3 regions of the Streptomyces qianjiangensis genome follow, and region 1 is predicted to be linked to each of the others. Evidence: predicted binding sites of a transcription regulator. Region 1 holds the regulator's gene; each other region holds the start of a gene.
What was found. Region 1 encodes HrcA, which represses chaperone genes, less so after heat shock. Its sites were predicted from a motif close to TTNGCACTCNGNNNNNCNGAGTGCNAA; they were not measured.
Positions count from the first base shown of each region.

Region 2: a site for HrcA is predicted at 3,230-3,256, ahead of groL (chaperonin GroEL). Genes of this name have one in related genera too.
Region 3: a site for HrcA is predicted at 6,566-6,592, ahead of groES (co-chaperone GroES). Genes of this name have one in related genera too.

Region 1 covers NZ_CP106798.1:2,920,987-2,928,419, forward strand. Annotated here, with positions in the region: gene N8I87_RS13400 (16S rRNA (uracil(1498)-N(3))-methyltransferase) at 1-72, opposite strand, end outside; gene N8I87_RS13405 (nitronate monooxygenase) at 69-1,157, opposite strand; gene dnaJ (molecular chaperone DnaJ) at 1,257-2,393, opposite strand; gene hrcA (heat-inducible transcriptional repressor HrcA) at 2,394-3,410, opposite strand; gene N8I87_RS13420 (MBL fold metallo-hydrolase) at 3,576-4,298, shown strand; gene N8I87_RS13425 (DUF3097 domain-containing protein) at 4,333-5,142, shown strand; gene N8I87_RS13430 (Uma2 family endonuclease) at 5,120-5,698, opposite strand; gene hemW (radical SAM family heme chaperone HemW) at 5,797-7,029, opposite strand; gene N8I87_RS13440 (SpoIIE family protein phosphatase) at 7,071-7,433, opposite strand, start outside.
Region 2 covers NZ_CP106798.1:3,990,763-3,998,195, forward strand. Annotated here, with positions in the region: partial or broken gene N8I87_RS18270 (Uma2 family endonuclease) at 337-561, shown strand; gene N8I87_RS18275 (class I SAM-dependent methyltransferase) at 647-1,357, shown strand; gene groL (chaperonin GroEL) at 1,446-3,068, opposite strand; gene N8I87_RS18285 (cold-shock protein) at 3,458-3,664, opposite strand; gene N8I87_RS18290 (MoaD/ThiS family protein) at 4,096-4,371, opposite strand; gene thrC (threonine synthase) at 4,547-5,830, opposite strand; SAM riboswitch class I at 5,848-5,999, opposite strand; gene N8I87_RS18300 (glucosyl-3-phosphoglycerate synthase) at 6,130-7,074, shown strand; gene N8I87_RS18305 (alpha,alpha-trehalose-phosphate synthase (UDP-forming)) at 7,158-7,433, shown strand, end outside.
Region 3 covers NZ_CP106798.1:5,237,615-5,245,047, reverse strand. Annotated here, with positions in the region: gene N8I87_RS24335 (LysR family transcriptional regulator) at 1-661, opposite strand, end outside; gene N8I87_RS24330 (MOSC domain-containing protein) at 741-1,433, shown strand; gene N8I87_RS24325 (SDR family NAD(P)-dependent oxidoreductase) at 1,484-2,257, shown strand; gene N8I87_RS24320 (hypothetical protein) at 2,422-2,757, opposite strand; gene N8I87_RS24315 (TetR/AcrR family transcriptional regulator) at 2,869-3,468, shown strand; gene N8I87_RS24310 (ester cyclase) at 3,592-4,299, shown strand; gene groL (chaperonin GroEL) at 4,360-5,988, opposite strand; gene groES (co-chaperone GroES) at 6,111-6,419, opposite strand; partial or broken gene N8I87_RS24295 (GNAT family N-acetyltransferase) at 6,799-6,942, opposite strand; gene N8I87_RS24290 (polysaccharide deacetylase family protein) at 6,975-7,433, opposite strand, start outside.

The DNA of each region.
Region 1 (7,433 bases):
GTCGAGGACGAATTCCCCTCCACAGAAGTCCGGAAGCTCCAGGGGGTCGAGCACGAACACCGGAGCGGTCATCGGACGTCACCTCCAGCCTGCGAAAGAGCCGACAACGCTGTCCTGGCGTCGGCGAGTTCGGCCGCCAGGACCTCCACCAGCTGCCCGGCGGGCAGTTCCCGGGCCATCCGGTGTCCCTGGCCCGCCCAGAGCGCCATGCCCTGCGCGTCACCGGCCTTGGCGGCCGCCTTGCGCAGCGGCGAGGTCAGATGGTGGACCTCCGGGTAGGCGGCGGGGGCGTACGGTCCGTGCTCGCGCATGAAGCGGTTGACCAGGCCGCGGGCCGGTCTGCCGGAGAACGCGCGGGTGAGTTCCGTACGGGTGAAGAGCGGGTTGGTCAGCGCCCGCTTGTGCAGGGCGTTGGCGCCGGACTCGGCAGTGGCGAGGAACGCGGTGCCGAGCTGGGCCGCGCTCGCGCCCGCCGCGAGGGCGGCGGCGATCTGGCCGCCGCGCATGATGCCGCCCGCCGCGACGATCGGGAGGTCCACGGTCTCGCGGATCTGCGCGACGAGGGAGAGCAGTCCGATGCCGGAGCCGTCGTTCTCCGGGATGTCACGGTGGGTGCCCTGGTGTCCGCCGGCCTCCACGCCCTGCGCGATCACCGCGTCGGCACCGGCCCGCCGCACGGCGAGGGCCTCCTCGACGGTGGTCGCGGTGACCAGGGTGAGGGTGCCCGCGCGGCGGAAGGACTCCAGCACCTCACGGGCCGGGACGCCGAAGTGGAAGGAGACCACCGGCACCGGGTTGTCGAGGAGCACGGCGAGCTTGACGTCGTAGCCGTCGTCGCGGCCGCTGTCCGGGTCGCCGAGCTCGGTCTCGTACCAGGCGGCCTCGCCGGCCAGCTGGTGGGCGTAGACGTCCACGGCCGACGGGTCGGCGTACTCGGGCTGCGGCATGAAGACGTTGACGCCGAAGGGTCGGTTGGTGAGTCCGCGCAGCTGCTTGATCTCCTGGTACAGGCCGTCGGCGGTCTTGTACCCGGCGGCGAGGAATCCGAGACCGCCCGCATCGGACACGGCAGCCGCGAGCTGCGGAACGGAGACACCGCCCGCCATGGGGGCCTGCACGATCGGATGTGGGAAGAGATCGGTCAGTGCGGAGGACATGACGGCATGTTGTCACGTCCTCCGATCAAGTCCGAATCCGGCCGCCCCTTGGCATAAGCCATTGGCATGCGGCCGGATCAGCGACCGTCGACCGACCCGTCAGCGACCGTTGAACGCATCCTTCAGCCTGGAGAACAGCCCCTGCTGACCGGGCTGGAACTGGCCCTGAGGCCGCTCCTCGCCGCGCAGCTTGGCCAGCTCGCGCAGCAGGCGCTCCTGCTCGGGGTCCAGCTTGGTCGGGGTCTGGACCTCGACGTGGACGATGAGGTCGCCGCGTCCGCCGCCGCGCAGATGCGTGACGCCCCGGCCGTGCAGCGGGATCGACTGGCCGGACTGGGTGCCCGGACGGATGTCGACCTCTTCGAGGCCGTCCAGAGTCTCCAGCGGGACCTTGGTGCCGAGCGCCGCCGCCGTCATCGGGATCGTCACCGTGCAGTGCAGATCGTCGCCGCGCCGCTGGAACATGGCGTGCGGCAGCTCGTGGATCTCGACGTACAGGTCACCGGCGGGACCGCCGCCGGGGCCGACCTCGCCCTCACCGGCGAGCTGGATGCGCGTGCCGTTGTCGACACCGGCCGGGATCTTGACCGTGAGGGTGCGACGGGACCGCACGCGGCCGTCGCCGGCGCACTCCGGGCACGGGGTGGGCACCACGGTGCCGAAGCCCTGGCACTGGGGGCACGGGCGGGACGTCATGACCTGGCCCAGGAAGGACCGGGTCACCTGCGACACCTCACCGCGGCCGCGGCACATGTCACACGTCTGGGCGGTGGTGCCCGGCGCGGCGCCCTCGCCGTTGCAGGTGTTGCAGACGACGGCCGTGTCGACCTGGATGTCCTTGGTCGTACCGAAGGCCGCCTCGTCCAGCTCGACCTCGATACGGATCATCGCGTCCTGGCCCCGGCGGGTACGCGAGCGCGGTCCGCGCTGCGACGCCGTACCGAAGAACGCGTCCATGATGTCGGAGAAGTTGCCGAAGCCACCGGCCCCGAAGCCGCCCGCACCGGCCCCGCCGGCCTGCGAGAGCGGGTCGCCGCCGAGGTCGTAGACCTGCTTCTTCTGCGGGTCCGACAGCACCTCGTAAGCGGCGTTGATCTCCTTGAACCGCTCCTGGGTCTTCGGATCCGGGTTGACGTCCGGGTGCAGCTCGCGCGCGAGCCGGCGGAAGGCCTTCTTGATCTCTTCCTGCGACGCGTCGCGACGCACGCCGAGAACGGCGTAGTAGTCCGTGGCCACTTACGACTCCGCCAGGATCTGTCCGACGTAACGTGCCACTGCGCGTACCGCTCCCATCGTTCCCGGGTAATCCATGCGGGTCGGTCCGACCACGCCGAGCTTGGCCACTGCCTCGCCGCCCGAACCGTAACCGACCGACACGACGGACGTGGAGTTGAGTCCCTCATGGGCGATCTCGTGGCCGATGCGCACGGTCACACCCGGATCCTTCGCCTCGCCGAGGAGCTTGAGGAGCACGACCTGCTCCTCCAGTGCCTCCAGGACGGGGCGGATCGTGAGGGGAAAGTCATGTCCGAAGCGGGTGAGATTGGCGGTGCCGCCGATCATCAGCCGCTCCTCGTTCTCCTCGACGAGCGTCTCCAGCAGAGTGGAGAGCACCGTCGAGACCGTGCCGCGGTCCTCGACCTCGAAGGCCTCCGGCAGATCCTCGACCAGCTGGGGCACGTCCGTGAAACGACGGCCCGCGACCCGGCTGTTCAGCCGCGCCCGCAGATCCGCCAGGGACGATTCCCCGAAGGGTGCCGGGCAGTCGACCATCCGCTGCTCGACCCGGCCGGTGTCCGTGATCAGCACGAGCATCACCCGCGCGGGCGCGAGCGACAGCAGTTCCACGTGCCGCACGGTCGAGCGGGTCAGGGAGGGGTACTGCACGACGGCGACCTGCCGGGTGAGCTGGGCGAGCAGCCGTACCGTGCGTGCCACGACGTCGTCGAGGTCGACGGCGCCGTCGAGGAAGTTCTGGATCGCCCGCCGTTCGGGGGCGCTCATCGGCTTGACGCCGGCGAGTTTGTCGACGAACAGCCGGTAGCCCTTGTCCGTCGGGATCCGCCCCGCGCTGGTGTGCGGCTGGGCGATGAAGCCCTCGTCCTCCAGGGCCGCCATGTCGTTGCGGACGGTCGCCGGGGACACGCCGAGGTTGTGCCGCTCGGTGAGCGCCTTGGAGCCGACCGGCTCCTCCGTGCCGACATAGTCCTGGACGATGGCGCGCAACACCTGGAGCCTGCGTTCGCTCAGCATCCGCGCACACCTCCAGAAATGTCGTGATCTTGACGCCCTGCCTGGCACTCTGCTCGTCCGAGTGCCAGAGTTCCCCGGCCCAGTGTACGGCGGTGGGGTACGCCCCGGGCAAGGCCGGTCATGCGCCTTCGTGCCCGTGGTGGCCGTCACGGATAGCGTCGCCGTATGACGGTGACTTGGGAAGAGCTGGGGTGGGAGCGGGTGGCCGCCGGGGTGGGCCGGTGCCGGCTGCCTGGCTGGGACTGCACGGCGGGGCTGGTTCTCGGGGAGGGTACGGCGCTGGTGGTGGACGCCGGGTCGAGCATCGGGGAGGGCGCGTGGTTGCGCGAGCGGGCGCAGCAGCTCGCCGGTCACCGTGTGACCCATCTCGCGCTCACCCACCCGCACTTCGACCATGTCTTCGGCGCGGCGGCGTTCGCGGGCGCGGAGGTGTTCGCCGCGGTGGGCATGGACGCGGTGTTCGCGTACGAGCGGGAGGAACTCCGCCGGGACGCGATCCGCAACGGGCTGCCCGCCCAGGAGGCGGAGGAGGCCGCCGACGCCCTCGTCCCGCCCCGTCATCTGGTCTCCGGCGAGTGGACGCTGGATCTGGGCGAGGGCCGCCAGGTGCTGCTGGCGAACGTCGGCCCGGGCCACACCGCCCATGACCTGGCGGTCCTGGTTCCGGGCGACCCCGAGGTGGTGTTCTGCGGCGACCTGGTCGAGGAGTCCGGCGAGCCCCAGGCCGGCCCCGACGCCGTACCGTCGCGGTGGCCCGCGGCCCTCGACCGGCTGCTCGCCCTGGGCGGCGAGGACGCGCTGTACGTACCGGGTCACGGAGCGGTGGTCGACGCCGGTTTCGTACGACGGCAGCGCGACGAGCTGGCGGCGCGTTTCGGCGTGTCGTGAGCGGGGGTACGGCGGTTCTCCTATCGTCATCCGAATGCGCCAGTACTCGCCGGACCTGACCCCGCCCTGGAAGAAGCCCGAGCCGGTCCCGGAGGTCCCGGCGGACCCCGGTCTGGTGGTGGAGGAGCCCGGCACCGGCTTCTGCGGCGCGGTGATCCGCTGCGAGGCGGGCACGGTGACGCTGGAGGACCGCTTCGGCAAGCACCGGGTGTTCCCGCTGGAGCCGCGCGGCTTCCTGCTGGAGGGCAGGGTGGTGACACTGGTGAGGCCTTCGACAGCGCCGGTACGTCCCACCCGTACCGCTTCCGGCTCGGTCGCCGTCCCCGGCGCACGCGCGCGTGTCGCCCGCGCCGGCCGCATCTACGTCGAGGGCCGCCACGACGCGGAGCTGGTCGAGAAGGTGTGGGGCGACGACCTGCGCATCGAGGGCGTGGTCGTGGAGTACCTGGAGGGTGTGGACGACCTGCTGTCGATCGTGGCGGAGTTCGGGCCAGGGCCGGACGCGCGACTGGGTGTCCTGGTGGACCACCTGGTGCCGGGTACGAAGGAGTGGCGGCTCGCCGAGTCGGTGACGAGCGAGCACGCGCTGGTGGTGGGCCACCCGTACATCGACATCTGGGAGGCGGTGAAGCCGGCGTCCCTGGGGATCACGGGCTGGCCGCGCGTCCCGCACGGCCAGGACTGGAAGACGGGGGTGTGCCGGGCGCTGGGCTGGCCGGAGAACACGGGGGCGGCTTGGCAGGGGATTCTGTCTCGGGTGCGGTCCTACAAGGACCTGGAGCCGGAGTTGCTGGGGAGGGTGGAGGAACTGATCGACTTCGTCACGGGTAGCGGTGGGGCCTGACGTCCGGGAAGGTTCCGAATTCGCTGGTGTCCAGTTCGAGCCCCAGAGCCTCCAACGGGACTTGATCGCCGAACTTGATGATCTCCTGGCTGAGGTAGTCGGCGTCCTCACCCTGGCCCGCAGGTTTCGTCAGCAAGACACAGTGCGCCATGATCGGGTCGAGGATGAGGTAGGCGGGGATCCTCCCGGCGGCGTAGATCGAGCGTTTGACCACGTAGTCCTGATGGACGCTGGACTTGGAGACGACCTCCACGACCATCGTGATCAGCTGACACGGCAGCCCTCGTCCCGAAGAGGGTAGGAGGTCGCGCGCCACGACGACCAGATCCGGTACCGGCTCACTTGTCTCATCGAGGATGTCGACATCCTGGGTCTGAAGGCGAGACCAACGCAGCCGCGGGATCTGGTCCTGCACCTCGGCAACGATCATGTTGTGCACGATGTCAGGGCTGGCCATCATCACGATCACTCCGCGGAGAAGCTCAGCCTTGACACCCTCGGGAGGCTCGAACTGTTCGATGTACTTGGCCATTCCACGTTCGTCCACAGCGGTCATCTCCGTGGCCTCCACATCCGCCGCGTCCTTTTGGCGGCAGCCTACGAACCAGGTTAAGGACCGAACCGGCGTTCCGGGGGATTCACTCACCCGAGTGATCAATCCACCAGGTCCCTGACCACCGCATCCGCCAGCAGCCTCCCCCGCAACGTCAGCACCGCCCGCCCCTCCCCGTACGGCCCTTCCTGCAGCAGCCCGTCCCCCAGTGCCCGGCGCGAAGCCGCGAGCCCCTCCTCGCGCAGCAGCGTCAGCGGTGCCCCCTCCCGCAGCCGCAGCTCCAGCAGGATCCGCTCCACCCGGCGGTCCTCGTCCGACAGCAGCTCGCGGCCCGCTCCCGGCGTCCGCCCCGACGCCAGGGCCGCCGCGTACGCCCCCGGGTGCTTCACGTTCCACCAGCGGACGCCTCCGACGTGGCTGTGGGCGCCCGGACCCGCGCCCCACCAGTCGGCCCCGCGCCAGTACAGCTCGTTGTGCAGGCAGCGGCCCGATTCCGAGGTGGCCCAGTTGGACACCTCGTACCAGTCGAAGCCCGCCGCCGACAGGGCCTCCTCGGCAATCAGATAGCGGTCCGCGTGGACGTCGTCGTCCGTCATCGGGACCTCGCCCCGGCGGATGCGACGGGCCAGCTGCGTGCCCTCCTCGACGATCAGGGCGTAGGCGCTGACGTGGTCCGGCCCGGCGCCGATCGCCGCGTCCAGCGACGCCCGCCAGTCGTCGTCCGACTCGCCGGGTGTGCCGTAGATCAGGTCCAGGTTCACATGCTCGAAGCCCACGGCCCTCGCCTCCGCCACGCAGGCTTCGGGGCGCCCGGGGGTGTGCGTCCGGTCGAGCACGCGCAGCACATGCTGCTTCGCGCTCTGCATGCCGAAGGAGACGCGGTTGAAGCCGCCCGCGCGGAGCGCGGCCAGATAGGCCGGGTCGACCGACTCCGGGTTCGCCTCCGTCGTGACCTCCGCGTCGGCCGCCAGAGAGAACTCGTCGCGGATCGCCCCCAGCATCCGTACGAGATCGTCCGCGGCCAACAGCGTCGGCGTACCGCCCCCGACGAACACCGTGCGGACCGCGCGCGGGTCGTCGCCCAGCACCTTGCGGGCCAGGCGGATCTCGTCGATCAGCGTGTCCGCGTAGTTGTCGCGGGAGGCGAGGACACCGCCCGTGCCGCGCAGCTCGGTCGCGGTGTAGGTGTTGAAGTCGCAGTAGCCGCAGCGGGTCGCGCAGTACGGAACGTGCAGGTAGAAACCGAGGGGCCGGTCGGCGGCCCCGGCGAGCGCGGACGCGGGCAGCGCACCGTCGGCGGGGACGGGCTCGCCGTCGGGGAGTGCGGAAGGCATGTCCTCCATTGTCCCGTACGGCCACGGCTGCTCCGCAACGGTCACTCCGCCTGGAGCACCAGCAGCGCCAGGTCGTCCTCCGGCGCCCCGCCGCCGAACTCGTGCACCAGCCGTCTGATCCGCTCCGCGATCAGCTCGGCGCTCAGCCCCACGCAACCGGACAGCGCCTGCGCGAGTCCGTCACCGTCGTCGAACTGGTGCGTGCCGGAGCGTCGCTCGGTCACCCCGTCGGTGACGCACAGCAGGCTGTCGCCGGAGCGCAGTTCGATGGTCTCGCTGGTGTACGTGGCGTCCTCGACGACCCCGAGGAGGGTCTGCGGCTGTGCGGCCGTACGGACCTCCCCGTCCGGCCCGAGGTGCAACGGCAGCGGGTGTCCGGCGGAGGCGAGGGTGCAGCGGACACC
Region 2 (7,433 bases), 1.1 Mb from region 1:
CTCGTCCGGCGGCCCTGCTCCGCCGCCGGTTGACCGACAAACTCCCGCCGGAACCACCACCCGCCCCGCGCCTGCCCCGCCGGGTGCTGGAGTGCGCCGAGTGCGGGGTGCCGGGACGGCCGGAAGCGCTGCCGGGGGGGGCGTGTGCGGCGGGTGCCGAGGCGAACGCGCTCCCGCGCGTCCCCGTACGCCCCTGCCCGCCCCCTCTGCCCACGCCCGCGCGGGTGAGATCCGGGCTGCGATGTCCCTGAAGCGACGAGAGAGGACACCCGCATGACCGCTCCTACGGTCCGACGACACCACCCCGGGGCAGGATGGAGGGGAGGAGGCGACGCCATGACCCCCAGCACCGCCCAGCGCCCGCAGATGTCCGTCGAGGACTTCGAGGAGCTTGCCCGCAGGGCACCGAAGAATGTGCAGCTCGAACTCATCAACGGGCGGCTGTACGTCAAGGGCGATCGAATCTCGGCCGAGGACTTCGAGGAGCTGGCCCGTAAGGCTCCCGAGGCCGTCAAGCTCGAACTCATCGACGGAAAGCTAGAGGTCAAGCCGTTACCGGACCTCTGGGGCGCCACCGTCGAGCTCCCACCGCCGGTGAGCATCACCCTGGAGACCGAGGAGCTCAAGGAGTACGCAGACTGACCGTATGCCGAAACCCCCACTGATCTCCGCGAGCGACGAGCTGGAGCGGTCCTCCGTCGTAGCCAACAACTCCATGAACCGGCAACGCGGGCTCACCGGAGTCAACAGCTACGCCCGCGAGTTGGGCTTCGATCCCCTTACCCGGCTGGCCGGTCGTCCCGCTCCCTCCTGGCTGGACCTGTGCAGTGGTGAGGGCCGGGCCCTGCGGGAAGCGGCCGGTGCCCTGTCGAGCGACGCTGTGCTCACCGCCGTAGACCTCGTGGGGCCGCTCGTGCCCGGGACGCCGACGCCGCCCGTCCTGGAGGAGATCATTGCCTCCATCTCCTCTTGGGCGCCCTCACGGACGTACGACCTCATCACCTGCGTACACGGTCTCCACTACATCGGCGATCAGCTGGGGCTTGTCTGCCGGGCCGCCTCCTGGCTCACCCCCGACGGACTGTTCATCGCCCACTTCGACCCCGACTCCATCCGCTGGGCCGACGGCTCACCTGCCGGGCGGGCCGCCCTCTCCACCCTCCGCGCCGCCGGATTCCGCTACAGCTCCCGGCACCACCGCCTCACCCTCGATGGCGCCCGCGACATCCGACTGCCGTTCCACTACGCGGGTGCCGATCCCTCCGCCGGGCCGAACTACACGGGTCAGCCCGCGGTGGGTTCCCACTACTCTCAGGCAAGCAGCGGCGTTCCCCTGACGGAGACCCGCGTCGGCTGAGCCCTGAAAACGCCCGAGGGCGGCACCCCCGCACAGGGAGTGCCGCCCTCGGATCAAGCAGGACGCTCGATCAACCGGAACCGGTCGATCAGAAGTCCATGTCACCGCCCGGCATGCCGCCCGGAGCGGCCGCGGCGGCCTTCTCCGGCTTGTCGGCGATGACGGCCTCGGTGGTCAGGAACAGCGCGGCGATGGAGGCGGCGTTCTGCAGCGCGGAACGGGTCACCTTCGCCGGGTCGATGATGCCTTCCTTGACCAGGTCGACGTACTCGCCGGTCGCGGCGTTCAGGCCGTGGCCCGGGGTCAGGTTGCGCACCTTCTCCACCACGACACCGCCCTCGAGGCCGGCGTTGACGGCGATCTGCTTCAGCGGAGCCTCGAGCGCGAGCTTCACGGCCTGGGCGCCGGTCGCCTCGTCACCCTGCAGGTCCAGCTTCTCGAAGACGGAGGACGCCTGGATGAGCGCCACGCCACCACCGGCGACGATGCCCTCCTCGACGGCCGCCTTGGCGTTGCGGACGGCGTCCTCGATGCGGTGCTTGCGCTCCTTGAGCTCCACCTCGGTGGCGGCACCGGCCTTGATGACCGCGACACCGCCGGCGAGCTTCGCCAGGCGTTCCTGCAGCTTCTCGCGGTCGTAGTCGGAGTCGCTGCTCTCGATCTCGGCGCGGATCTGGTTGACCCGGCCGTTGACCTGGTCGGAGGAGCCGGCACCGTCGACGATGGTGGTCTCGTCCTTGGTGATGACGACCTTGCGGGCGCGGCCCAGGAGGTCCAGGGTCGCGTTCTCCAGCTTGAGGCCGACCTCCTCGGAGATGACCTCGCCGCCCGTGAGGATGGCGATGTCGCCGAGCATGGCCTTGCGGCGGTCACCGAAGCCCGGGGCCTTGACGGCGACGGACTTGAAGGTGCCGCGGATCTTGTTGACGACCAGGGTCGACAGGGCCTCGCCCTCGACGTCCTCGGCGATGATCAGCAGCGGCTTACCCGACTGCATGACCTTCTCCAGGAGCGGGAGCAGGTCCTTGACGGAGCCGATCTTGGAGTTGGCGATGAGGATGTACGGGTCGTCGAGCGACGCCTCCATCCGCTCCATGTCGGTGGCGAAGTACGCCGAGATGTAGCCCTTGTCGAAGCGCATACCCTCGGTGAGCTCCAGCTCCAGACCGAAGGTCTGGGACTCCTCGACGGTGATGACGCCTTCCTTGCCGACCTTGTCCATCGCCTCGGCGATGAGCTCGCCGATCTGGGTGTCGGCGGCGGAGATGGAGGCCGTGGAGGCGATCTGCTCCTTGGTCTCGACGTCCTTGGCCTGCTCGAGCAGGGCGGCGGAGACGGCCTCGACGGCCTTCTCGATACCGCGCTTGAGGGCCATCGGGTTGGCACCGGCGGCGACGTTGCGCAGGCCTTCCTTGACCAGGGCCTGGGCGAGCACGGTCGCGGTGGTCGTACCGTCACCGGCGACGTCGTCCGTCTTCTTGGCGACTTCCTTGACCAGCTCGGCGCCGATCTTCTCGTACGGGTCCTCGAGCTCGATCTCCTTGGCGATGGAGACACCATCGTTGGTGATCGTGGGGGCGCCCCACTTCTTCTCGAGGACGACGTTGCGGCCCTTGGGGCCGAGCGTCACCTTCACGGCGTCCGCGAGCTGGTTCATGCCGCGCTCGAGGCCGCGCCGCGCCTCCTCGTCGAACGCGATGATCTTGGCCATGTGAAGTGGTCCCTCCAGGACTGGGGGTGATTCCTTCGGACCGCGCCCGCGCCCGCGACGGACGGCTCACGGGCCGGTGGTTCCTTGCCCCACCCGCTCCGCGGCCTCACCGACCCGGTCCATCTTTGTCACTCTCACCTTCAGAGTGCTAACGCCAATGATTAGCACTCGCCCCGTCCGAGTGCAAGAAGCGCCCGCGAAGCGGGCTCCTTGAAGGGTGGTGGTCGGGCGACGGGCGGGCGCAAGCGGCTCGGGGGGATACGCAGGTGGGCGGCGGCGTCACGACGGCTGGGCAACGCGGGCGGTCCGGGCAGACCGAAGGGCCCGTCCCCCGGGAGGTACGGGCCCTTCGAAGATGAACAGAACGTCGGTGTCAGTCGACGCGTGCTTCAGCTGGTCGCCAGCCGGACCATGTCCGCCTGCGGGCCCTTCTGGCCCTGCGAGATCTCGAAGTCGACCCGCTGTCCCTCTTCCAGGGTGCGGTAGCCGTCCATCTGGATCGCGCTGTAGTGGACGAAAACATCCGCACCACCGTCGACCGCGATGAAGCCGTACCCCTTCTCCGCGTTGAACCACTTGACGGTGCCCTGAGCCATGCCTAACTCCCCTATTACTGGCCCTTGCACAGATCCACACCTCGCGGATCCGGGTCAGACCTCACCCCCCATTGGCTTGGGGGCGTGCGCCGGAACGCGTCGACCGCGGCTGAATGTATCTGTCCAACTGCCGTCTGCAACAGGTCAATCGGACGAGAATTCTGGACGCGACCGGTCCGGAATGTGGCGAGAATTCGCCTGAATACAGGGCAAGTCGGGCCCCGCAAAAGGTGTAAAAGCCTCAGAAGGCCCGCATACTTTGGCTACTTCTTGTCGGGCCTACGGCATGAATCCGGGGCTTCCGACCCGGAGATCGGGAGCGAGTTCCCCAACTGTACCGTGCTCAACCACGCTGAATTGCCCCCTCCGCTTCTCTCACGGAGGGGGCAATCAGATGAACAATCGGTAACTGCAGTTACCCACGGTAATAATCAGCCGCCGGCGACGGCCGGAATGATGGAGACACCCGAGCCGTCGGGGGTCGCCGTGTCCAGGCCCTGCTCGAAGCGGACGTCGTCGTCGTTGACGTACACATTGACGAAGCGGCGCAGCTTGCCCTGGTCGTCCAGGACGCGGGCGGCGATCCCGGTGTGGTTCTTCTCCAGGCTCTCGATGACCTCGGCGAGGGTCGCACCCTCGGCCTGGACCTCGGCCTGGCCGCCCGTGTAGGTGCGCAGGATGGTGGGGATGCGAACGGTCACGCTCATACGATTCGACCTCCGGTGACGATATGACTACGTTGCGTGTCGACCGCCGGGCCGGCGGTTTCGGCCTGTGGAGCTGACGTAAGACCTCGGCTCGGGTTCGTCCCGGGGGCAGTCGGCCGTGAAGCAGGAACCCCAGCGGGCGACCGCTGGACTCCTCGGGACTCCGGGGAGGAGGTCAAGCGAGGCCAGCCTCTCGGAACGACTCAAGGTTGGGACGAATGGTCGCGGTGAGCCCCGTACCGGCCACCGCGTCCAACGTCTTGAGGCCGTCACCCGTGTTGAGGACGACCGTGGTCTTGGACGGGTCGAGGACGCCGTCCTTGATGAGCTTCTGTGTCACGCCCACCGTCACACCGCCCGCCGTCTCGGCGAAGATGCCCTCGGTCCGCGCCAGCAGCTTGATGGCGTCCACGACCTGCTCGTCCGTCACATCCTCCACCGCGCCGCCGGTGCGGCGCGCGATGTCGAGGACGTACGGCCCGTCGGCCGGGTTGCCGATGGCCAGGGACTTGGCGATGGTGTTCGGCTTCTGCGGGCGGACCACGTCGTGCCCGCCCTTGAAGGCCACGGACACCGGGGAGCAGCCCTCGGCCTGGGCGCCGAAGATCTTGTAGGGCCGGTCCTCGACCAGCCCGAGCTTGATCAGCTCCTGCAGACCCTTGTCGACCTTGGTGAGCTGGGAGCCGGAGGCGATGGGGACCACGATCTGGTCGGGCAGCCGCCAGCCGAGTTGCTCGCAGATCTCGTACGCCAGGGTCTTGGAGCCCTCCGCGTAGTACGGCCGCAGGTTGACGTTGACGAAGCCCCAGCCCTCGCCGGCCGGGTCGCCGATCAGCTCGGAGCAGAAGCGGTTCACGTCGTCGTAGTTGCCCTCGATGCCGACAAGGTTGCCACCGTAGATCGCGGCCATGACGACCTTGCCCTGCTCCAGGTCGTGCGGGATGAACACGCAGGAGCGGAGGCCGGCGCGGGCGGCCGCGGCGCCGACGGCACCGGCGAGGTTGCCCGTGGAGGAGCAGGACAGGGTGGTGAAGCCGAAGGCGCGGGCGGCCTCCAGGGCCTGGGCGACAACGCGGTCCTTGAAGGAGTGCGTCGGGTTGCCGGAGTCGTCCTTCACATACAGGCCGCCGGTCACACCGAGCTCGCGCGCCAGGTTGTCGGCCTTGACGAGCTTGGTCCAGCCGGGGTTCAGGTTCGGCTTGTCGGCCACGTCCGCGGGGACGGGCAGCAGCGGCGCGTAGCGCCAGATGTTCGCGGGGCCCGCCTCGATGCGCCTGCGGAGTTCCTCGGTTTCGTACGCCGAGAAGTCGTACGCGATCTCGAGCGGGCCGAAACACTCCTCGCAGGCGAACACCGGTCCGAGCGGTACCCGGTGACCGCACTCGCGACAGCTCAGAGCGGCGGCCGGGCCGAGGTCTACGGTGGGATTGCTGGTGCTTGCAACTGTCTGCACAGCCATGGAGGCGAGGCCCTTTCTCCTCATCTTCCTCACGACGCATCTCGCCGTGAGACGGATTTGGCACCTTCCCTAGCCGGGAGCCTCGCGAGCGATCAGTGATCTACGAGAGCCGACTGGAGGGTTGCCGGGGCTTCATCGGGCCGTGTCCCTCTGCCCCTCTGGATGAGCTGTATGTGGTTGTAAACGCCCACGACCCTCGACATGCGATGGTCATCGGCGTTGTTCAAGACTGTAACCGAAGGCCAGGACAGTTGAGATAGTCGTCCGAACCGCGAGACAACAGTGAGGAGCCGCTGACTGTGCTGGAAGAAGTCGAGCGCTGGCTGGCCACCCGCTCCTGGTCCATGACCGATCGCCCCCTCCACAAGATCCTCGCCGCCAAGCAGCGGACGGGTCAGTCGGTGTCCGTGGTGCTGCCCGCGCTCAACGAGGAGGAGACGGTCGGTGACATCGTCGCCGTGATCCGTCACGACCTCATGCAGCAGGTCCCGCTCGTCGACGAGATCGTGGTCGTCGACTCGGGATCCACCGACCGTACCTCCGCGGTGGCCGCCGCCGCGGGCGCCAGGGTCGTCCACCGCGACGACATCCTGCCGCGTATTCCGGCCGTTCCCGGCAAGGGGGAGGTGCTGTGGCGTTCCCTGCTGGTCACGGGCGGGGACATCGTCTGCTTCATCGACGCCGACCTGAGGGAGTTCTCCTCCGACTTCGTCACCGGGATCGTCGGCCCGCTGCTGACCGACCCGGACGTCGACCTGGTCAAGGCCATGTACGACCGCCCGCTGGGCGGGGCGACGGGCCAGGGCGGCCGGGTCACCGAGCTGATGGCGCGCCCGCTGCTGAACATGCACTGGCCGCAGCTGGCCGGCTTCGTGCAGCCGCTCGGCGGCGAGTACGCGGCCCGCCGCTCCCTGCTGGAACAGCTCCCGTTCCCCGTCGGCTACGGCGTGGAGCTGGGCATGCTGGTCGACGCCCTGCACCTGGTGGGCCTGGACGCGCTCGCGCAGGTCGACGTGGGTGTGCGCAAGCACCGGCACCAGGACGGGCAGGCGCTGGGCCGGATGGCGGCGGCGATCTACCGGACGGCGCAGCTGCGGCTGGCCCGGGGCCACCTCATCCGTCCTTCCCTCACCCAGTTCGAGCGGGGCGAGGACGGCTTCGAGCCGCGCACCTACTCGGTGGACACGGAGGAGCGGCCACCGATGGCGGAGATCGCGGAGTATGCCTCGCGCAGAGTGGCCTGATCGCTGGAGAACGGCTGTATACGGCCCCCTCGCAGGGTGGAACGTACGTTTGAGCGTTTCCGGGCCGGGCTAGGTTGAGGCGTATGGCTTCCACGCACGGTGCTGCTGAAGTGCTGGTCGCGTCCAATCGCGGCCCGGTTTCGTACGAGGTGCGCGAGGGGGGTGCGCTGCATGCCAAGCGGGGCGGTGGCGGGCTGGTCTCGGGGCTGTCGGCCATCGGGCCGCACACGGACGCGGTGTGGGTGTGCGCCGCGCTGAGCGACGCCGACCGGGAGGCGGTGCGCCGCTCGCACGGCGGCCGGCGGCTGTCCGTGGACGCGACCGGCGGCCAGCAGGTGCGCATGCTGGACATCGACGCG
Region 3 (7,433 bases), 2.3 Mb from region 1:
GAGGCGTGAAGCCCGCGCCCTCGCAGACCTCCACCAGCTGACCGCGGCAGCGCGGACAGCCCGCGATCCAGGGTTCCCCGGCGAGCTCGCCGATCGCGACGGACTCCGCGCGCGCGAGACGGTGCCGTTCGGGCACCAGGCCGACCAGCCGGTCCGTCAGCAGCGGCCGCACCACGAGGTCGTCCCACTCCTCGGCACCCGCCGCGCCCTCGTACCGGAAGGCGAGCGCCACGTCGCAGTCGCCCTCGCGCAGCAGCTCCACGGACCTGGGGGGCTCCGCCTCCTCCAGGGAGACCCGGGTGCCGGGGTGCGCGGCGCGCAGGGCGGCGAGGGCGGTGGGGACGAGGGTGGAGCTGCCGCTGGGGAAGGAGACCAGCCGGACCCGGCCCGCGCGCAGGCCGGCGATCGCGGCGACCTCCTCCTCGGCGGCCGTGAGTCCGGCGAGGATCCCGGAGGCATGCCGGACGAGTGCCTCGCCCGCCTGGGTCAGCCGCATCTCGCGACCACTGCGGACCAGCAGCGGGGTGCCGACCGAGGCCTCCAGGGACTTCATCTGCTGGCTGATGGCGGGCTGGGTGCAGCCGAGCTCGCGCCCCGCCGCCGAGAAGGAGCCGGTGCCGGCGACGGCGCGCAGGACGCGGAGATGACGGGCCTCGATCACCCTCCGATCATAAGTCACCCTTGGGTTTCGCGCCCAATAATGCGTCGACGCTTTGAGGTCGCTCCCTTACCGTGTGGCCATGAGGCTTCTCTCGGTGAACCTGGGCCACGCGCGGGCCGCGGAGTACACGGACCAGCCCGAGGGCCTGACCGGCATCGACAAGCGGCCCGTCGACGGGCCGGTGCAGGTGGCGGCACCCGGCCCCAAAAACACGGCCGGGAGCGGACTCGCCGGGGACTCGGTGTGCGACCTGCGCCACCACGGCGGCGACGACCAGGCGGTGTACGCGTTCGCGCGCGAGGACCTCGACGACTGGGAGCGGGAGCTGGGGCGCACGCTCGCCAACGGCGCCTTCGGCGAGAACCTCACGACCGAGGGCCTGGACGTGTCCGGCGCCCTGATCGGCGAGCGCTGGCGGATCGGCCCGGCGCTCGTGCTGGAGGTGACCTGCGGACGCATACCCTGCCGCACCTTCCAGGCCCATCTGGGCGAGCGGGGGTGGGTGAAGCGGTTCACGCAGAAGGGTGCGCCGGGTGCCTACCTCCGGGTGATCGAGCCGGGCGGGATCCGGGCGGGCGACCGGGTGGAGATCGTGCACCGGCCGGACCACGACGTGACGGTGGCGCTGCAGTTCCGTGCGGAGACGACCCGGCGGGAGCTGCTGCCGCGCGTGCTCGCCGCGGGTACGGCCCTGCATCCGGAGGCACTTGAGGAAGCGCGGAAGTACGTGGCGAAGTACCCCGGCAAGTACGGGCTTCGGCACGAGCCCTGAGCCGCCGTCACGACACGGACTCCTTCAGCCCGGGTAACTACTCTTGGGCCATGACAACGGCTCTGATTACGGGATCGACCGCGGGAATCGGTGCCGCGTTCGCGCGGCGGCTGGCGGCTGACGGGCACAACCTCGTCCTGGTGGCACGGGACACCAAACGGCTGCACGAACAGGCGACCGAGCTGCACGACCGGCACGGCATCGAGGCCGAGGTGCTGACGGCCGACCTGGCCGAGGACGCCGGCATCGAAACGGTCGCCGCGCGCCTGGCCGACCGCAGGAACCCCGTCGACCTGCTGGTCAACAACGCGGGCTTCGGCAACAAGGGCCGCTATCTCGATGTGTCGATGGCCGACGAGCTGAGGATGCTCAAGGTGCACTGCGAGGCGGTGCTGCGGCTGACCTCGGCGGCCGCGGAGGCGATGCGCGAGCGCGGGCGCGGTGGGGTGGTGAACGTCGCGTCGGTGGCCGCGTTCGTCCCGCGGGGCACGTACGGGGCGTCCAAGGCGTGGGTCGTGCAGTTCACGCAGGGTGCGGCGAAGGACCTGGCCGGCAGCGGCGTACGGCTGATGGCGCTGTGCCCCGGCTTCGTGCGCACGGAGTTCCACGAGCGGGCCGGCATGGGCACGGACAACATCCCGGGCTGGATGTGGCTGGACGCGGACAAGCTGGTCACGGCGGCGCTGGCCGATCTGGCGCGCGGGAAGTCGCTGTCCATTCCGGACCCGCGCTACAAGACGCTGATGGGACTCGTGAAGGTCACACCCCGGGCACTGCTCGGCGGGATCACCTCGAAGACGGGTCGCAAGTACGGGCCCCAGTAAGCGAGCACGGGCCCCAGTAGGCAAGTACGGGCCTCAGTAGGCAGGATCTCTGCTTCCGTCTCTTCGTCCATGCAGCACGCCCTCTTCGTCCAAGACGCCCACCCCGGCCTCCAGTTCATGGCCGCTTGCCGGGTCCGGCGCGCATGCTCCGGCTCGCGCGGGCGTCACGCGCGGTGGCGGAGCACCGCGGCACGCACCTTCAGGAGCGTGGGGAGCAGGGCGTAGACCACGGCCGGGACGACCACACCGGTGACGATCAGGTTGCGCAGCAGCACCGGGAAGCCCATGACATAGGGGCCGATCAGGAGCTGCGCGAGGGTGAGGGCCGCGAAGACCGACAGCCAGGTGAACAGGAACCGGGTGTGGATGGAGGGCAGCGCCGCCGGGGACACGGCCCGGGCCCGCACCGGAGTCCGGGGAGCGGCGGCCGTCGCGGCGGTGACGGTCTCGGCAGCCGCGGTCTTGGCAATGGTGGCGGGGCGGGGAGCGACGGTGGTCATGACGGATTCCAATCCGGTCGGCGTCTGTACGACGACTAAATCAACCAACTAGTTGGTTGTCAACCATCTGGTTGGTTGGCGATCGGGGGCATGGCGGCCTAGCCTGCAGTCATGACACGGGACCCTGGCCACACCAAGGAGCGGCTGCTCACCGCCGCGAACGAAGAATTCGCAGCTCACGGAATTGCCGGCGCGCGCGTCGACCGCATCGCCGCGAGCGCGGGGGTCAACAAGGAGCGCATCTACGGCTACTTCGGCAACAAGCAGAAACTCTTCGACGCGGTCGTGGCGCGCGCTCTGGACGAGGTCGCCGAGGCCGTACCGCTCCAGGGCGGGGACGATCCGGCCGAGTACGTGGGGCGGGTCTACGACTTCCACCGCGACAACCCCGTGCTCGTGCGGCTTCTGCTGTGGGAGGGCCTGCACTACCGCAACGAGGTGCTGCCGGGGGAGGACAGCCGACGCCGTCATTACGAGGACAAGATCGCCGCGCTCGCGCGGAGCATGGAGCTCCCCCGGGCCCTGGGCGAGGAGGCGCCCGCCGAGGTCGCTCCCGTGCTGCTGACCCTGATCGGCCTGGCCGTGTGGCCGCACGCGGTGCCGCAGATGGCACGGCTGATCCTGGGCACGGCCGCGCCCGAGGTGGATCTGCGCGAGCACGTGGTGGAGTTCGCGCGGCGGGCCGTCACGGGGGCACGCACCGGGGTCTGACACCAGGGGATCCGGGCGAGCCGAGGCCCGCAAAGGAGAGAGCGTGAACGCAGGGCATCGTGCCGCTCCGGTGGGAAAATGGGCGTGACAGAGCCGGACCCGGGGGGGACCGGAGGTGGCCTCATGACGTTCGTACAGCTCATCGAGTGCAAGACCAGCCGGCTGGACGAGATGAGCCGGCTGATGGACGACTGGGTCGAGCAGACCAGGGGCAGGCGGACGGCGACGCACGCGGTGGTCGGCAAGGACCGTTCGGACGCGTCGCACATCGTCGAAGTGGTGGAGTTCCCGACGTACGAGGACGCGATGCGGAACTCCAACCTCCCGGAGACCGGCCGGATCTTCCGGGAGTTGGTCGCGTTGTGCGACGAGATGCCCACGTTCACGGACCTGGACGTCGTACGGGACGAGCAGTTGTACGAGGGCACCGTACGGCGGTTCCTGGACACGCTCGCCACCGCGGGCGAGCTGCCGCCGCTCAACGACCTGCTCGACGAGGACATCCACAGCCACGATCCGATCAATCCGCAGAACACGATCGGGCTGGACAACGCCCTCAGCGAGTACCGGATGTGGCGGGACGCCTTCGACTTCACCTTCACGGTCGAGGACGTGCTCGCCCAGGGCGACCGGGCCTGTGCGCGGTGGACCTGGAACGCCACGCACAAGGGCGACTTCCTGGGGATCGCGCCCACCGGCAGGAAGGTCGCCATGACCGGGATGACGCTGTTCCGGTTCGGCGACAACGGCAAGATCGCCGAGACCTGGTGGCAGCACGACCAGCTGGGGCTGATGCAACAGTTGGGCGCTCTCGACCAGTTGGAACAGTAGACAGCGCGAAGGCCCGGCACTCCGCGGGGAGTGCCGGGCCTTCGCTCAGGAGCGTGTCGCTCAGTGGGCGTGGCCGTGACCGTGGCCGTGGCCCGCCTCGGCCGGCTCCTCTTCCTTCTTCTCGACGACCAGGGTCTCGGTCGTGAGGAGGAGGGAGGCGATGGAGGCGGCGTTCTCCAGGGCGGAGCGGGTGACCTTCACCGGGTCGATGACGCCGGCCTTGACCAGGTCGCCGTACTCGCCGGTGGCGGCGTTGTAGCCGTTGCCCTTCTCCAGCTCGGCGACCTTGGAGACGATGACGTAGCCCTCGAGGCCCGCGTTCTCCGCGATCCAGCGCAGCGGCTCGACGGCGGCCTTGCGGACCACGGAGACACCGGTGGCCTCGTCGCCCGTCTTGCCGAGGTTGTCGTCCAGGATCTTGACGGCGTGGACCAGCGCGGAGCCACCACCGGAGACGATGCCCTCCTCGACCGCGGCGCGGGTCGCGGAGATGGCGTCCTCCAGACGGTGCTTCTTCTCCTTCAGCTCCACCTCGGTGGCGGCGCCGACCTTGATCACGCACACGCCGCCGGCCAGCTTCGCGAGGCGCTCCTGGAGCTTCTCGCGGTCCCAGTCGGAGTCGGTGTTCTCGATCTCGGCCTTGATCTGCGCGACGCGGCCGTGCACGTCCTCGGTCTTGCCGGACCCGTCGACGATCGTGGTGTCGTCCTTGGTGACGGTGACGCGGCGGGCGGAGCCGAGCACGTCCAGACCGACCTGGTCGAGCTTGAGGCCGACCTCCTCGGAGATGACGGTGGCACCGGTGAGGATGGCCATGTCCTGCAGCATCGCCTTGCGGCGGTCGCCGAAGCCGGGGGCCTTCACGGCGGTGGCGTTGAAGGTGCCGCGGATCTTGTTGACGACCAGGGTCGACAGGGCCTCGCCCTCGACGTCCTCGGCGATGATCAGCAGCGGCTTGGAGGCACCGGCCTGGATGACCTTCTCCAGCAGCGGCAGCAGGTCGGCGATGGCGCCGATCTTGCCCTGGGTGATCAGGATGTACGGGTCGTCGAGGACGGCCTCCATACGCTCCTGGTCCGTCACGAAGTACGGCGACAGGTAGCCCTTGTCGAAGGCCATGCCCTCGGTGAAGTCGAGCTCCAGGCCGAAGGTGTTGGACTCCTCGACGGTGATGACACCGTCCTTGCCGACCTTGTCCATCGCCTCGGCGATGAGCTCGCCGACCTGCTGGTCCTGGGCGGACAGCGCGGCTACGGCGGCGATGTCGGACTTCTCGTCGATCGGGCGGGCCGAAGCGAGGAGGTCCTCGGCGACGGCGGCGACCGCGGCGTCGATGCCCTTCTTCAGGGCGGCCGGGGAGGCGCCCGCGGCGACGTTCTTCAGGCCCTCGCGGACGAGCGCCTGGGCCAGCACGGTGGCGGTGGTGGTGCCGTCACCAGCGATGTCGTTGGTCTTGGTGGCCACCTCCTTCACCAGCTGGGCGCCGAGGTTCTCGTACGGGTCCTCGACCTCGACCTCGCGGGCGATGGTGACGCCGTCGTTGGTGATGGTGGGGGCGCCGAACTTCTTGTCGATGACGACGTTGCGGCCCTTGGGGCCGATCGTCACCTTGACCGTGTCGGCAAGCTTGTTGACGCCGCGCTCAAGGGCGCGACGGGCGTCCTCGTCGAACTTCAGGATCTTCGCCATGACAGCGTGAGCCCTCTCGGAAATCTTGGATGAACGAAAACTGCGCCCCCGGCGCCCGGCTTCCTATGGGTCGCGGGGGCCAAGGGCGCAGCTCAAAGCAACGAAATGTGCTTTCGGGTGAATTACTTCTCGACGATCGCGAGCACGTCGCGAGCCGAGAGGACGAGGTACTCCTCGCCGTTGTACTTCACCTCGGTGCCGCCGTACTTGCTGTAGAGCACGACGTCGCCGACCTTGACGTCGAGTTCGACGCGCTTGCCGTCCTCGATACGGCCCGGGCCCACGGCCAGGACGACGCCCTCCTGGGGCTTCTCCTTGGCGGTGTCCGGAATGACCAGGCCCGAAGCCGTGGTCTGCTCGGCGTCGAGCGGCTGGACCACGATGCGGTCCTCGAGCGGCTTGATGGCAACCTTGGAGCTGGCGGTCGTCACGATCCGACCTCCCCCTTCGGAGATCTCACGGGGTTAACTGTCTGAGGTGGCGACCAGGTCGATCCGTCGTCGCGGGTGCCGGACCTGCCCGTCGCGTTGTTGGCACTCTCCAGGGGGGAGTGCCAGGGCCGAGACTATGACCGCGATTAGCACTCGGTCAAGCGGAGTGCCAATGCCTGCGGCGCGTCGGCCGTGGTTCCGCTGTCGGCGTACGTCTGTGCGGCGGGCCCGGTGTTGCGGTGACCGCCCCCTGGGGGCTGCCACCCCCAGACCCTCGCCTCGGCCTGAACGGCCTCGTCCTCAAACGCCGGACGTGCTGGTCGTGGCTGAGCGCCGCCGTCGCCTGCGGGTGGCGGCCCTCGTCCTCCGTGTCCAGGACGAAGCCGTCGCGCAGTCGCTGCCGTACCCGGTGCTCGTCGTACCGACCCAGCCGTTCGAGATCGGCTCTCAGCACCACGGCACGCAGTTCCGCCGCCGGCTCGGAGTCCGCCGTCGATGCGGGGCGTATCTCCCAGTCCGTCACTCAGTCCGTCAGGCCGCAACGCTAGCGGCGCCTCACAAGTAGTCCTCCAGGCGGCCCACCGTCAGGCCGCGGGACTGGGCGCGGCGCAGCACGCGGGCCGTGCGGTCGCAGAGGGTCGGGCCCGTGGTGTCGTCCGGGGCCACGTTGACGATGTCGCCCGGGCGGAGGTGTTCGGGGCCGTGGGTGTAGGTGATGCCGTCGGCGGTCGTCTCGGCACGCCAGAGGGCCACCGCCGAGACACCGCAGTCGTCGGCCGCGCGCAGGGTCGTCCTGTCGTACGTGCCGTGCGGCGGGCGGAAGAGGCTGGGGCGCCGGCCGAAGCGGGACTTGAGCTTGTCCTGCTGGCCGCAGATCTCGGCGCGCTGGCCGGCGTACGACAGTCCGCGCAGCGAGGTGTGGCCGAGGGTGTGGTTCTGGACGCCGGCGCCCGCCGACTGGAGGCGGGCGAGCCGGGCGTACCCCGGTCCGGCGGCGCGGTCGGTGAGGAACAC